Regions from separate parts of the Bradyrhizobium sp. I1.14.4 genome, predicted to be linked through region 2. Evidence: riboswitches for the same ligand, from Rfam matches in the RefSeq annotation. Region 2 holds a riboswitch; the other holds the start of a gene.

Region 1 (7,420 bases), 150 kb from region 2:
CTTCGCCGCCCATCATCAGGATGTAGATGTAGGAGATGGTCAGGATCGACGCCGAGCCGAACGGTGCGGCCGAGACCGGACCGATGGCGTGCGCGATCGCGCCGTCGGTTGCGGGATGGCGATTCTCGGGATGACTTGGCAGATAAGGCGCAAGATGCGCCTTGACGCCGATCGGGCCCATGCCGGGGCCGCCGCCGCCATGCGGAATGCAGAAGGTCTTGTGCAGATTGAGATGGCTGACATCGGCGCCGTAATCGCCGGGCCGCGACAGCCCGACCTGCGCGTTCATGTTGGCGCCGTCGAGATAGACCTGGCCGCCATGCGCGTGCACGATGTCGCAGATCTCGCTGATATGCTCCTCGAACACGCCGTGGGTCGACGGATAGGTGATCATCACAGCGGCGAGGTCTTTCGAATGCTTCTCCGCCTTGGTGCGGAGGTCGCTGACGTCGACGTCGCCGCGCGCATCGCACGACACCACCACGACCTCCATGCCGACCATCGCGGCTGAGGCCGGATTGGTGCCGTGCGCGGAGGAGGGGATCAGGCAGACCTTGCGGTGCGGCTCGCCGCGCGCGAGGTGATAGCCCCGGATGGCGAGAAGCCCGGCATATTCGCCCTGCGCCCCGGAATTCGGCTGCAGCGAGACCGCGTCATAGCCTGTCATGTCGCACAACCACTGTTCCAGCCGCTTGAACAGCGTGTGATAGCCCTTGGCTTGATCGGCCGGCGCGAACGGATGCAGATTGCCGAACGCCGGCCAGGTCAGCGGGATCATTTCGGTGGTGGCGTTGAGCTTCATCGTGCAGGAGCCGAGCGGGATCATCGCGCGGTCGAGCGCGAGGTCACGATCACTGAGCTTGCGCATGTAGCGCAGCAGCTCGGTCTCCGAGCGATGCGTGTTGAACACGGGATGAGTGAGGAAGGCGCTGGTGCGCCGCAGATCCTTCGGCAGCGCCTCGCGTGCGGCCGCCTCGATCTCGGCATAGCCGAGCTTGCCGCCGAACGCGCGCCACACCGCCTCGACGGTCTCCGGCGTCGTGGTCTCGTCGAGCGCGATGCCGAGCGTGGTTGCGCCGATCCGCAGATTGATCCGTTCCGCCAGCGCGCGGGCGACGAGCTCGTTCTGCTTGCTGCCGGCCTCGACGGTCACGGTGTCGAAGAAGGCTTCGCTCACAGGCGCAAAGCCGAGCTTGCGCAGGCCTGCGGCGAGCACGGTGGCACGGCGGTGCACGCTGCGTGCGATATGGGTGAGACCCTCGGGGCCGTGATAGACCGCATACATCGAGGCGATCACGGCGAGCAGCACCTGCGCGGTGCAGATGTTGGAGGTCGCCTTTTCGCGGCGGATATGCTGTTCGCGGGTCTGCAAAGCGAGGCGATAGGCCGGCTGCCCACGCGAATCCACCGAGAGGCCGACGATGCGGCCGGGCAGCGAACGCTTCAGCGTGTCGCGCACCGCCATGTAGGCGGCGTGCGGTCCGCCATAGCCCATCGGCACGCCGAACCGCTGTGCCGAGCCGACGGCAATATCGGCACCGAGTTCGCCGGGCGAGGTCAGCAGAGCCAGCGACAGCAGGTCCGCGGCGACGATTGCAAGCGCGCCCTTGGCGCGCAGCGATGCGATCGCCGGCCGGAGGTCGCGCACCGCGCCCGACGTTCCCGGATATTGCAGCAGCGCGCCGAGCACATCGGCCTTGTCGAGCTCGGTGAGGGGATCGCCGACGACGAGGGCCCAGCCCAGCGGGGCGGCGCGCGTGCGCATCACCGCCAGCGTCTGCGGATGCACCTCCTTGTCGACGAAGAACACCTTCGCCTTCACCTGCGAGTGGCGCTCGGCGAGCGCCATTGCTTCGGCGGCCGCGGTCGCCTCGTCGAGCAGCGAGGCGTTGGCGACGTCGAGCCCGGTGAGGTCGCAGATGATGGTCTGGAAGTTGAACAGGGCTTCGAGCCGGCCCTGGCTGATCTCCGGCTGATACGGCGTATAGGCGGTGTACCAGGCCGGATTCTCAAGGATGTTGCGCTGGATCACCGCGGGCAGAATGGTGCCGGAATAGCCCTGGCCGATCAGCGACGTGAACACCTGGTTCTGCGCGGCGAGCTCGCTCATATGCGTGAGCGCTTCGGTCTCGCTCAGCGCGCGGCCGAGATCGAGCGGCGCTTTCTGGCGGATCGATGCCGGCAGCGTCTCGTTCATCAGCGCCTGCAGGCTCGTGGCGCCGGCCGTCTCCAGCATCGCGTTGATGTCGCGCGGCGATGGTCCGATGTGTCGGCGGACGAAATCGGTGGCGGCTTCGTTGATCGGCTTGAAGGGCGCGTTCATGGGGTGATCCTCAGGCGGTGTGGGCGGCGTAGGCGGCCTCGTCCATCAGGCCACCGAGCTCGCCCTTGTCGGCGATTCTGAGCTTGAAGAACCAGGCCTTGCCGCCGGCATCCGAATTGACCAGCGCGGGCTCGGCAGCGAGGTCCTCGTTGACTTCGATCACCTCGCCGCTGATCGGCGCGTAGACGTCGGAGGCGGCCTTGACGGATTCGACGACCGCGGCGGCCTCGGCCTTCGTCAGGCTGCGGCCGACCTTGGGCAGTTCGACGAACACGACGTCGCCGAGCTGCGACTGGGCGTAATCGGTGATCCCGATCGTGGCGACGTCGCCCTCGATACGGAGCCATTCGTGGTCGGACGTGTACAGCGTCGTCATGTGGTCCTCTAGCGTTTGTAGGTGTTGGGTACGAAGGGCGTGGCGGCGACTTTCAGCGGCAGCCGCTGGCCGCGCACTTCGGCAAAAACCGTGGTGCCGACGGCGGAAAGGGAGGTGGGCAGATAGCCCATTGCGACCGGCGCATTGAGGCTCGGACCGAAGCCGCCCGAGGTCACCTTGCCGATCTGCTCGGTCGAGGTCGGATCGGCGAACAGCGCGGCGCCTTCGCGGACCGGCGCGCGGCCATCGGGCTTCAGGCCGACGCGGCGGCGGGCGGCGCCGTCGGCGAATTGCGCGAGAATCTTGTCGGCGCCGGGAAAACCACCGGCGCGGGCGCCGCCGCTGCGGCGGATCTTCTGCACCGACCATTCCAGCGCGCCTTCGACCGGCGTCGTCGTGGTGTCGATATCGTGGCCATAGAGGCAGAGCCCGGCTTCGAGCCGCAGGCTGTCGCGCGCGCCGAGCCCGATCGGCAGCACGTCGGGATCGTCCAACAGCGCGGTGACCAGGGCTTCCGCCTTGTCAGCGGGCACGGAGATCTCAAAGCCGTCCTCGCCGGTATAGCCGGAGCGTGAGACGAAGCAGTCGATGTCGGCGACGCGACGCGGACCGGCGTCCATGAATTTCATCGAACCGACATCGGCACAAAGTTTCGCCAGCGCCGATTCGGCTTTCGGCCCCTGCAGCGCGATCAGCGCGCGGTCGGCCAGCGACACGATTTCGCAAGCGTCGGAGAGATGCGCGCGCAGGTGCGCCTCGTCCTCGGCCTTGCAGGCGGCGTTGACCACCAGGAACAGGTGATCGCCGAAATTCGCCACCATCAGGTCGTCGAGCAGGCCGCCATCCGCGTTGGTGAATTGCGCGTAGCGCTGCCGTCCCGGCGCGATGCCGACAATGTCCTGCGGCACCAGTTTTTCGAGCGCGAGCGCCGCGTCGGCGACCTTGCCGGATTTGGCGTTCAGCACGAGCTGTCCCATGTGGGACACGTCGAACAGGCCGGCTTCCTTGCGGGTGTGCAGATGCTCCTTCAGCACGCCGGCCGTGTATTGCACCGGCATGTCGTAGCCGGCGAACGGCACCATCTTGGCCCCGCGCGCCAGATGCAGCGCGTGCAGCGGGGTCTGTTTCAGCGGTGAAGTTTCGTGCGCAAGCATCACGGGGCCCTCGCAGTTCCCGCCAGGGACCTATTTCCCCTTGAGAAACCTGCAGAAAGCCCCATCTGTCGCTGTGCCTGAGAGTATTATCCCGTCGGCGGACGCATCGGGGAGAACCCCAGCGCCTCTTTCCAGATGTCAGACGTCACGCGGTCCGTTTGCCTGAGAGTTTCCGGGGCGGTTGCTCCTTCGGCGCCGGCGCAAGGCCGGTCTCTCCCGACGTGACTAGGTACAGGTAGGTAGAAAACACCGCGCCACCAAGACTGTCAACGCGGCTGCAGCAACTATCCAATGGGCTTTGTGCTCCCGCGGCAAGCCCATGATCCGCCTGCACAGTTTCTGGACACCGCAGCTAGCCTTGTCTAAAAGCGTTCGGCCGGAAAATGACGCCTTTTTGCGGCTGGCCGGCCCCTTTTTCCGATTGGATGAACATGAGCAGCGTCAACGACATCAGGTCGACATTTCTGAACTACTTCAAGGCGAACGGCCACGAGATCGTGCCGTCGTCGCCGCTGGTTCCGCGGAATGACCCGACCCTGATGTTCACCAATGCCGGCATGGTGCAGTTCAAAAACGTCTTCACCGGTGTCGAGAAGCGCGGCTATCAGCGCGCGACGACGTCGCAGAAGTGCGTGCGCGCCGGCGGCAAGCATAACGACCTCGACAATGTCGGATATACCGCGCGCCATCTCACCTTCTTCGAGATGCTCGGCAACTTCTCGTTCGGCGACTACTTCAAGGAGCGCGCGATCGAGCTCGCCTGGAATCTGATCACCAAGGATTTCGGGCTCAAGAAAGACAAGCTGCTGGTCACCGTCTACCACACCGACGACGAGGCGGCCGGCTACTGGAAGAAGATCGCCGGCTTCTCGGACGATCGCATCATCCGCATCGCGACCTCGGACAATTTCTGGGCGATGGGCGACACCGGTCCATGTGGCCCATGCTCCGAGATTTTCATCGACCGCGGCGAGCATATCTGGGGCGGACGTCCGGGCAGCCCCGAGGAGGACGGCGATCGCTTCCTCGAATTCTGGAACCTGGTGTTCATGCAGTACGAGCAGGTGACGAAAGAGGAGCGCGTGGCGCTGCCGCGTCCCTCGATCGACACCGGCATGGGTCTGGAGCGTATGGCGGCCATCCTGCAGGGCGTCGACAGCGTGTTCGAGACCGATCTGTTCCGTAACCTGATCGATGCGGCGGCATCGGCCCTCGGCCACGGACCGAGCGAGCAGAACGTTGCGTCGTACCGGGTGATCGCGGACCATCTGCGCTCGTCGGCGTTCCTGATCGCCGACGGCGTGCTGCCGTCGAACGAGGGCCGCGGCTATGTGCTGCGGCGGATCATGCGCCGCGCGATGCGCCATGCGCAGCTTCTGGGCGCGAGCGATCCGCTGATGCATCGCCTGGTCTGGGCGCTGGTCCGCGAGATGGGCCAGGCCTATCCGGATCTGGTGCGTGCGGAGAGCCTGATCGAGGAGACGCTGCGGCTGGAGGAGGTGCGCTTCCGCAAGACGCTGGTGCGCGGCCTGTCGATCCTCGACGAGAAGAGCGCCGGTCTCAAGAAGGGCGACATGTTCGACGGCGACACCGCGTTCACGCTGTACGACACCTATGGCTTCCCGCTGGACCTGACGCAGGACGCGCTGAAGTCGCGCGGCATCAGCGTCGACCAGGCGGCGTTCACCGATGCGATGGAGCGACAGCGGGTGAAGGCCCGCGCCTCCTGGGCCGGCTCTGGTGAAGCGGCGAGCGAGGCGATCTGGTTCCCGCTGCGCGAGAAGCTCGGCGCCACCGAATTCCTCGGCTATGAGACCGAGAGCGCGGAAGGCGTGGTGACGGCGCTGGTCAAGGACGGCGCCGAGGTCGACGGCCTCAAGGCCGGCGAGAGCGGCGCGATCGTGCTGAACCAGACGCCGTTCTATGCCGAGTCCGGTGGTCAGGTCGGCGACGTCGGCACCCTCACTGGCGAAGGCGTCAAGTTCCGCGTCACCGACATGCAGAAGAAGGCCGGCGATCTGTTCGTGCATCTCGGCACGGTGGAGCAGGGCACGCTGAGCGTCGGTACCGCGCTGCAGCTCGAGGTCGACCACGCCAGGCGGTCGTCGATCCGCGCCAACCATTCGGCGACCCATCTGTTGCACGAGGCGCTGCGCCAGGTGCTCGGCGATCACATCGCGCAGCGCGGCTCGCTGGTCGCGCCCGATCGCCTGCGCTTCGATTTCGTGCATCCGAAGCCGATCACGCCGGAAGAACTCGCCCGGGTCGAGGACATCGCCAACGATGTCGTGCTCGAGAATGACGAAGTGACGACCCGGGTCATGGGCGTCGACGACGCCCGCGAAGCCGGTGCGCGCGCGCTGTTCGGGGAGAAATACGGCGACGAGGTTCGCGTCGTCTCGATGGGCAAGAGCGCCCGCGAGCACGGCCAGAACGCGCTTGGCTGGTCGGTCGAGCTCTGCGGCGGCACCCATGTCCGCCGCACCGGCGACATCGGCCTGATTTCGGTGACAAGCGAGAGCGCGGTCGCCTCCGGCGTTCGCCGCATCGAAGCGCTGACCGGGCGCCACGCGCGCAAGCATGCCAACGACACCATCGCGCTGGCCAAGACCGCGGCGGCCGAGCTGCGCACCACGATCGAGGATGTGCCGGCGCGCATCGCCGCCCTGATGGAGGAGCGCAAGAAGCTCGAGCGCGACCTGTCGGATGCGCGCAAGAAGCTCGCGATGGGCGGCGGAGCGTCGTCGAATGGAGCCGCCTCCGCCGTTCGCGAGGTCGGCAACGTCAAGCTCTTGGCGCGCGCGGTCGAGGGCGTCGAGACCAAGGACCTGAAGAGCCTCGTCGACGACGGCAAGAAGCAGATCGGCTCGGGTGTGGTCGCGATCATCGGCGTCACCGAGGACGGCAAGGCCGGCATCGTGGTCGGCGTCACCGCCGATCTGACCTCGCGCTTCAACGCGGTCGAACTGGTGCGCAAGGGCTCCGAGGTGCTCGGCGGCAAGGGCGGCGGCGGCCGGCCCGACATGGCGCAGGCCGGCGGGCCCGACGGCGCCAAGGCGGACGCCGCGCTGTCCGCGATCGAGCAGGCCATGACTCAACAGGCATCGGCCGGCGCCTGACGGAGAGGCTGATCGTGGCGACTCCGGGCAAGCCCACGATCAGCGATCCCGGGCTGCGCGACCGTCTCTACGAGCTGCTCGAGCAGGACCACCTGCCATATTCGGTCGGCGCGCGATTCGTCCGGGTCGTCGTCGCGATCATCACCGTCGATGTGCTGGCGGCGATCCTGGCGTCGGTGCCCGAGATCGATGCCCAGCTGTGGTGGCTGTTCACTACGATCGAAATCGCCGCGGTCATCGCCTTCGCGCTGGAATATGCAGCGCGGCTGTGGAGCGTGGTCGGCCGCTCGCTGCGCGATATGACGCCGCTGCAGGCGCGGCTCGAATACGCCTTCTCGGCGCTCGGCGTGATCGACCTGCTCGCCTTCCTGCCGTCGGCCATCGCCCTTGCGATCGGTGACAAGACGGCACTGGTGCTGTTCGGCATGCTGCCGTTCCTGAAGCTGGT
Region 2 (7,420 bases):
CGGATTGCGAACAGCAATCGGATAGCAAATTGCGATCGGATTGCAGGCGACAAGGCGCGCGATCATGGCGCCTCCCCTCTCGAGCACGGCGACGACGCGGCTCATTGCAGCAATGGGCTCAACGTACAGAAATTCCGTGACGCAACGCCCGACGAGCGCGCGATCTACCGGCGATGGATTCGCGGCGCGATCATGCTGTACGGATTGCTGGCGCTTGCGGCCGGAGCGGTGGTCTGGATGAACGGCGGCAGCGTCGGGCAGACGCAGCTCACGAGCCTGTCTAGCACGAGCACCGTGAAACCAGGCCCGGCAGAATAGCAGCCGACGATTCGTAACCAGTGCGCTGCATCATTGTTGTCATGCCGCAATTGGAGCATGACGATGCCGAACGACCATCCAACCGCGCAGCGCGCGACCGACCAACGCGATCAGCGCAAGGACCGCCCCTCGCCGCCCCAGGGCGCGCCATACAATGGGCCGCCTCTTCACGGCGGACTCGAACAGCTCCGCGACAGTCACACCTGAAAAGCGACAGCGAAAAGAAAAATGGCCGGGACAGGTCCCGGCCATTTGCTTGCGTCGGACCGAGGCTCACTCGGACTTGTCGATGTTCCAGAAGATCGGCGTCGCCGGGCCGTCGAGGACACCAGTCAGCGATTTCCGCCAGGCGCTCGGCCCCTGATACTGCCCGAGGGGGATGTAGATGACCTGGTCGTAGGCTTCCTTCTGGATCTCGGCCGCGATTTTCTTCTGTTCATCGAGCGACGGCGCACGAACGAAGGCATCCTTCAGCTGTTCGATCTTGGCATCCTCGGCCCAGCCGAACCAACCGCCATTCTTGCCCTGGCCGCCAATCGAGAGGTTGGCGATCGGGTTGGAGACGTCGGCGCTCACCCAGTTGGTGAAGAACATGTTCCAGCCGCCGTCTTTCGGCGGCTTCTGGCTGGCACGACGGGTCACGACGGTCTGCCAATCGGTCGCCTGCAGGTCGACCTTGAAGCCGGCGTCGCGCAGCTGCTGGGCGACAACAATCGGCTGCGCCTTGAGCGTGGTGACGTCGCCGGGCGCCATGATGACGATCGGCGTACCATCATAGCCCGACTCGGCAAGCGCCTTCTTGGCCGCCGCCATGTCGCCCCCCTTCAACACCGTCTCGCCGCCGACCTCGGTCGCGAAAGGCGTGTCGCAGATGAAGAAGGCAACGCAGGTCTTGTAGTATTTGGGATTGCCAACCAGCGCGTCGAGCACCTGTTTCTGGTTGACCGCCAGCAGCGCCGCCCGGCGGACCTTGACGTTGTCGAACGGCGGATAGAGGAAGTTCATGCGGCCCAGCGTCTGGAATCCGGCCTTGTTCAGCGTCTCGATCTTGAGGTCCTTGTCGGCTTCGAGGACCGACAACGTGTCGAGCGACGGATTCTCCAGGAAATCGATATCGCCGGATTGCAGCGCATTCAGCGCGGTCTGGGCGTCCGCCATCGTGACCCACTCGACGCGATCGACCTTCACCACCTTGCCGCCCGCGGTCCAGCTTGCCGGCTCCTTGCGCGGCACGTAATCCTTGTTCTTGACATAGACCGCCTTCACGCCCGGCTGGAATTCAGCTTGCACGAACTTGAACGGGCCGGAGCCGATCTGCTCCGGAATCGGCTTGTCCGGCGGCGTTTCGGCCAACCGCTTCGGCATCATGAAGGCGACGCGCGACGACGGCTTGCCGATCGACTCCAGGACCAGGCTGTAGGGCTCCTTCAGCTTCAGCGTGATGGTCTTCGCGTCGGTGGCTTCGATGCTCGCAGTGAAGTCCATCAGCTTCTGGCCCATGCCGTCGACCTTGGCCCAGCGCTTCAGCGAAGCGACGCAATCTTCAGCGGTGACGGGCGCGCCGTCATGCCACTTCAGGCCGTCGCGCAGCGTGAACGTGTAAGTGAGCTTGTCGTCGGACACCTTCCAGTCCGCCATCTGCGGCTGGATCTTGAAGTTGGAGTCGGTCGCCACCAGCGTGTCGTAGACCATGTAGCCGTGGTCTCGCGTGATGTAGGCCGTGGTCAGGATCGGATCGATGACGCGCAGATCCGAATGCATCACCGCGGTGATGGTCTTGTCCGCGGCGATGGCCTGCGCTGCGAACGACAATACCTGCGGAGCGAACGACAACGCGAGCGCCGTCAACGCAGCCGCTAGCGTGCGGTGCTTCCAACGCGAGATAGGGAACATGCAATCTCTCCTGACGTGTAACTGGTCAAAGCCGGCTTATTCGTTATGCATGCGGTTCGTTATTTAGGCGAACTAACATGCTGTATGGCTTGTGAAATCGAGACTTGCATCAAGCGCAATGCGCGTCAATCGGTTTCGGGCGGGATCGAACGTATACGAATGAATGAACGACACGTTCGGCGCATTTGACTTTACAAAATCGTCGCCCGAGCTTTTCGTATGCTACGCGAACACGTACCGGCGCAAACAAGACAACAAGCGAGAAAAGACATGAACCCCGCCAATCTTCCTTTTGATTCCGAAGCGATGCTGCAGGGCCTGCGCGGCTGGGTGGAATGCGAGAGCCCGACATGGGATGCGGCCGCGGTCGAGCGCATGCTCGACCTCGCCGCACGCGAGATGGCGGTCATGGGTGCGACGATCGAACGCATCGCCGGACGCCAGGGCTTTGCCGGCTGCGTCCGCGCCCGTTTCCCCCATCCGAAACAAGGCCAGCCCGGCATCCTGATATCAGGCCATCTGGACACCGTGCACCCGGTCGGCACCATCGAGAAGCTGACGTGGCGGCGCGAAGGCAACAAGTGCTTCGGGCCCGGCATCTTCGACATGAAGGGCGGCAACTATCTGTCGATCGAGGCGATCAGGCAATTGGCGCGCGCCTCCTTTACGACGCCGCTGCCGATCACCGTGCTGTTCACGCCCGATGAAGAGGTCGGCACGCCCTCGACGCGCGACATCATCGAAGCGGAAGCCGCGCGCAACAAATACGTGCTGGTGCCGGAGCCCGGCCGGCCGAACAACGGCGTCGTCACCGGCCGCTATGCGATCGCGCGCTTCAATCTGGAAGCAACCGGCAAGCCGAGCCATGCCGGCGCGACGCTGTCCTCCGGCCGTTCCGCGATCCGCGAAATGGCCCGGCAGATCATTGCCATCGACGGCATGACCACCGAAGACTGCACCTTCTCGGTCGGCATCGTGCATGGCGGCCAATGGGTCAATTGCGTCGCAACCACCTGCACCGGCGAAGCGCTCAGCATGGCCAAGCGCCAGGCCGATCTCGACCGCGGCGTCGAGCGGATGCTGGCACTGTCGGGTACCGCCAACGACGTGACATTCAAGGTGACGCGCGGCGTCACCCGCCCGGTGTGGGAGCCGGATGCCGGCACCATGGCGCTCTATGAAAAGGCAAAAGGCCTCGCGGCGGCGATGGGCCTTGATCTGCCGCACGGCAGCGCCGGCGGCGGATCGGACGGCAACTTCACCGGTGCGATGGGCATCCCCACGCTCGATGGCCTCGGCGTTCGCGGCGCCGATGCGCATACGCTCAACGAACATATCGAAGTCAACAGCCTCGCCGAGCGCGGCCGCCTGATGGCGGCGCTGCTGGCGACGCTGGACTGACATCGATTTGCACTGCACAACACGTTGGCACTGCCGGGTCGAAATTTAGCCTTGTCCATTTTTGAGGCTTCGCCTACGGTCCGGCCGTCCAACGCGACGATGCGGGAGAGATCGAAGCGACAACATTCGTGTTGTTGGCTTCGGCGCCGACGGAGCAACCGCCCCGGAAACTCTCAGGCAAAAGGACTGTATCGTCAGGACGATCTGGAGAGAGACGGACACGGCCGCACATCAAGGGCCGTGACGTCCACCGAAGGGGATAGTCCGCTTTTGGGCCCAGGCCCGATGCGGATCAAGCTCTCAGGTACCGTGACAGATGGGGCGCCGATGCCGGTTTCACCGGCGGTTCGGCGACTCTAACCCACGGGAGCCTGAAGACCATCATGCCTCACATTGCGATCATTGGCGCCGGCATCACCGGCGTGACGACGGCCTATGCCCTGCTCGAACGCGGCTATCGGGTGACTGTGCTCGACCGGCATCGCTACGCCGCGATGGAGACCTCGTTCGCCAACGGCGGACAGCTTTCCGCCAGCAACGCGGAGGTGTGGAACAGCGCGGCAACCATCCTCAAGGGGCTGCGCTGGATGCTCAGGAGCGATGCGCCGCTGCTGATGAATCCGAAGCCGAGCTGGCACAAATATTCCTGGATCGGCGAGTTCGTCGGCCACATCGGCCGCTATCGCAGCAACACCATCGAGACCACGCGGCTCGCAATCGAAGCGCGCAAGCATCTGTTCTCGATCGCACAGCGCGAGAATATCGCCTTCGATCTCGAACGCCGCGGCATCCTGCACGTCTATCACGACAAGGCCGGTTTCGATGCCGGCCTGCGTGTCAACACGCTGCTCCAGCAAGGCGGGCTCGACCGCCGTCCGGTGACCCCGGACGAAATCCGCAGCATCGAACCCGCGCTGCAGACCGCCTGCTATGGCGGGTTCTTCACGCCGTCGGACGCGACCGGCGATATCCATAAGTTCACCCGCGGGCTCGCCGACGCCTGCGTCCGCCGCGGCGCGAGCTTCGTCCATGAGGCTGATGTCGATACGATCGCGCGCGGCGATGAGGGCTTCCGCATCGGCTGGAACGACGCAGCTTCGCATGATGCCGGAGTCGCGACGCGACATGAGTTGCAGGCGGATGGCATCGTGATTTGCGCCGGCGTGGCGAGCCGCCATTTCGCCGGCCTGCTCAACGATCGCGTCAACGTCTATCCGGTGAAGGGTTATTCGATCACGGTGCAGCTCGATGCTCCGCAAAGCCGGGACGCCGCGCCGACCGTCAGCCTGCTCGACGAAGCCGCGAAGATCGTCACCAGCCGGCTTGGCGCCGACCGCTTCCGCGTCGCCGGCACGGCCGAGTTCAACGGCTTCAACCGCGACATTCGCGCCGACCGCATCCAGCCGCTGGTGGACTGGGTGCGACAGCATTTCCCCGGGATCGATACGTCGAAAGTCGTGCCCTGGGCGGGCCTGCGCCCGATGATGCCGAACATGATGCCGGTGGTTCGCGCCGGACGGATTCCGGGCGTGTTCTACAATACGGGCCATGGTCATCTCGGCTGGACGCTGTCAGCTGCGACGGCGCAGATGGTCGCAGGGGCGATCGACGATTGGCGCGACCTCGATGCGCCACCGATGGCGCCGTCGCAGGTCGATGCGATCGAGACCGCCCGCGCAGCTTTCCCCTAATTATCCGGTCGAAGAGGAAGAATATGAGCGTACTTGCGTGTGGCCAAGTCGGAATTCGCTGAGAAACGCCGCGTGACAGGGACTAGCGTCACAATGGGGAAAAGCGCTTCAGCGCGGGAGGGGACAATGCGCATTGGGGTAGCGGGCACGCATGACATTGCGGTCCGGCGCGGGATTCCGGACGGCACGTGTGCCGGCGGCGATCTCTTCGGCGGACCGATACGTAACCTCGCCACCGGCACGCGCACCAACTCGATGCGCGACCTTTCCGAAACGGTCAACGCTCAGGCTCACGCACAAGGCTCCATGAGAGGCGAGACATGACAACCGAGACGTTGACCAAGCCGGATCAGATTGCCGCAGAGCTGTCCGCGGCCGTCGATCGAAACTTCGACGATCAGATCGCGTTCCTGTCGCGCATGGTGCAGTTCCGCAGCCTGCGCGGACAGGAAGCGCCACAGCAACTCTGGCTGGCCGAGCAATTCGCGAAGCGCCGCTACGACGTCGATGTGTTCAGCCTTGCGGACGTCAACCTGATGAGCCATCCGAAGGCTGCGCCAATGGACGGCATCGATCTTGCCGGATCGCAGCAGGTTGTTGCGACGATGAACAGCAAAGGCAGCGGACGCAGCCTGATCTTGCAAGGTCATATCGACGTGGTGCCGGAGGGGCCTGCTGACCTTTGGGACCAACCGCCGTTCTCGGGCGCCGTGCGCGACGGCTGGATGTTCGGGCGTGGGGCGCAAGACATGAAGGCCGGTGTCTCGGCAATGATCTTCGCGCTCGATGCGATCGGCGACGCCGGATATGCCCCGGGCGGGCGCGTCCATCTGCAGACCGTGACCGAGGAAGAGAGCACCGGCAACGGCGCACTCTCGACCTTGATGCGCGGCTATCGCGCCGATGCCTGCCTCATTCCCGAGCCGACCGGACACACCCTCACGCGCGCCCAGGTCGGCGCCGTCTGGTTTCGCCTGCGCGTCCGCGGCACGCCGGTGCATGTCGCCTATTCCGAGGCCGGTACGAGCGCCATCCTGTCGGCGATGCATCTGGTGCGCGCGTTTCAGGACTACACCAAGGCGCTCAATGCCCGGGCACTCGACAACGGCTGGTTCCGCAGTGTCAAGAATCCGATCAAGTTCAATGTCGGGATCATCAAAGGCGGCGATTGGGCCAGTTCGACCGCGGCCTGGTGCGAGCTGGATTGCCGGCTCGGTCTCCTGCCCGGCGAAACACCGCAGCAAGCGATGCGTGGCATCGAGGAATGCCTGGCCGAAGCGCACAAGGCCGACGACTTCCTGGCCGACAATCCGGCCGAGCTCGTGTGGAGTGGTTTTCAGGCAGACCCAGCGGTGTGCGAGCCCGGCAGCGAAGCGGAGGCAGCGCTGTCTGCCGCCCATCACTCCGTCTTCCAGGCTCCAATGCAGGAGCGGCTGTCTACGGCCGTCAACGACACCCGTTACTATTGCGTCGACTATGGCATCCCTGCACTTTGCTACGGTCCTTACGGTATCGGCCCACATGCGTTCAACGAACGTGTCGAGCTCGACAGCCTTCGCAAGACAACGCAGAGCATCGCACTGTTCGTAGCCAACTGGTGCGGCATGATGCGAGCGTGAATGGACTTGTCGTTTCAGTTCGGTGGTGCATGGCGACATCTGCAATTCGAAATAGCAGATTCAGACCAAGGGAGCTTCCAACGGTTTGAACCCCGCCTTGATATGACGTCGCCATTGGCACAGTATTTGCCTGTAAATTCATCACTTTCGCGCTAGCTTTGAGACAAGACGCAGAAGCGCATGAGACACATCACGGGGACACCATGAGTATGATGCGGCCCAGCCTTCGCTTCGCACCATCTGACGGCAGGAGATAGCAACGATGCTCGGCTATCTCCTCCGACGCATCCTCGCCGCCGTTCCCGTGATGGGCGTGGTGGCCCTGTTCGTGTTCCTGTTGCTGCGGTTGACGCCGGGTGACCCCGCCGCAATCCTCGCCGGCGACAATGCGACGCCGGAACAGCTCGAGCGCATCCGCACCTCGCTTGGTCTCAACGAGCCGATCTACATCCAGTTCTACACCTGGGTCGCCAAACTGCTGCACGGCGACCTCGGCGT

What was found. Region 2 has a riboswitch for glycine ahead of ABIB78_RS20515 (D-amino acid dehydrogenase). Riboswitches for the same ligand answer to the same signal wherever they lie in the genome.
Region 1: another riboswitch for glycine. It lies ahead of gcvT (glycine cleavage system aminomethyltransferase GcvT); the one in region 2 lies ahead of ABIB78_RS20515 (D-amino acid dehydrogenase).

Annotation. Positions count from the first base shown of each region.
Region 1 is NZ_JBNDLA010000009.1:67,643-75,062, forward strand. It holds gene gcvP (aminomethyl-transferring glycine dehydrogenase) at 1-2,323, opposite strand, end outside; gene gcvH (glycine cleavage system protein GcvH) at 2,334-2,699, opposite strand; gene gcvT (glycine cleavage system aminomethyltransferase GcvT) at 2,708-3,853, opposite strand; glycine riboswitch at 3,995-4,082, opposite strand; gene alaS (alanine--tRNA ligase) at 4,285-6,972, shown strand; gene ABIB78_RS19770 (cyclic nucleotide-gated ion channel) at 6,981-7,420, shown strand, end outside.
Region 2 is NZ_JBNDLA010000009.1:222,018-229,437, reverse strand. It holds gene ABIB78_RS20530 (hypothetical protein) at 1-318, shown strand, start outside; gene ABIB78_RS20525 (ABC transporter substrate-binding protein) at 592-2,211, opposite strand; gene ABIB78_RS20520 (M20/M25/M40 family metallo-hydrolase) at 2,482-3,612, shown strand; glycine riboswitch at 3,705-3,811, shown strand; glycine riboswitch at 3,815-3,930, shown strand; gene ABIB78_RS20515 (D-amino acid dehydrogenase) at 3,996-5,303, shown strand; gene ABIB78_RS20510 (hypothetical protein) at 5,430-5,627, shown strand; gene ABIB78_RS20505 (ArgE/DapE family deacylase) at 5,624-6,922, shown strand; gene ABIB78_RS20500 (ABC transporter permease) at 7,185-7,420, shown strand, end outside.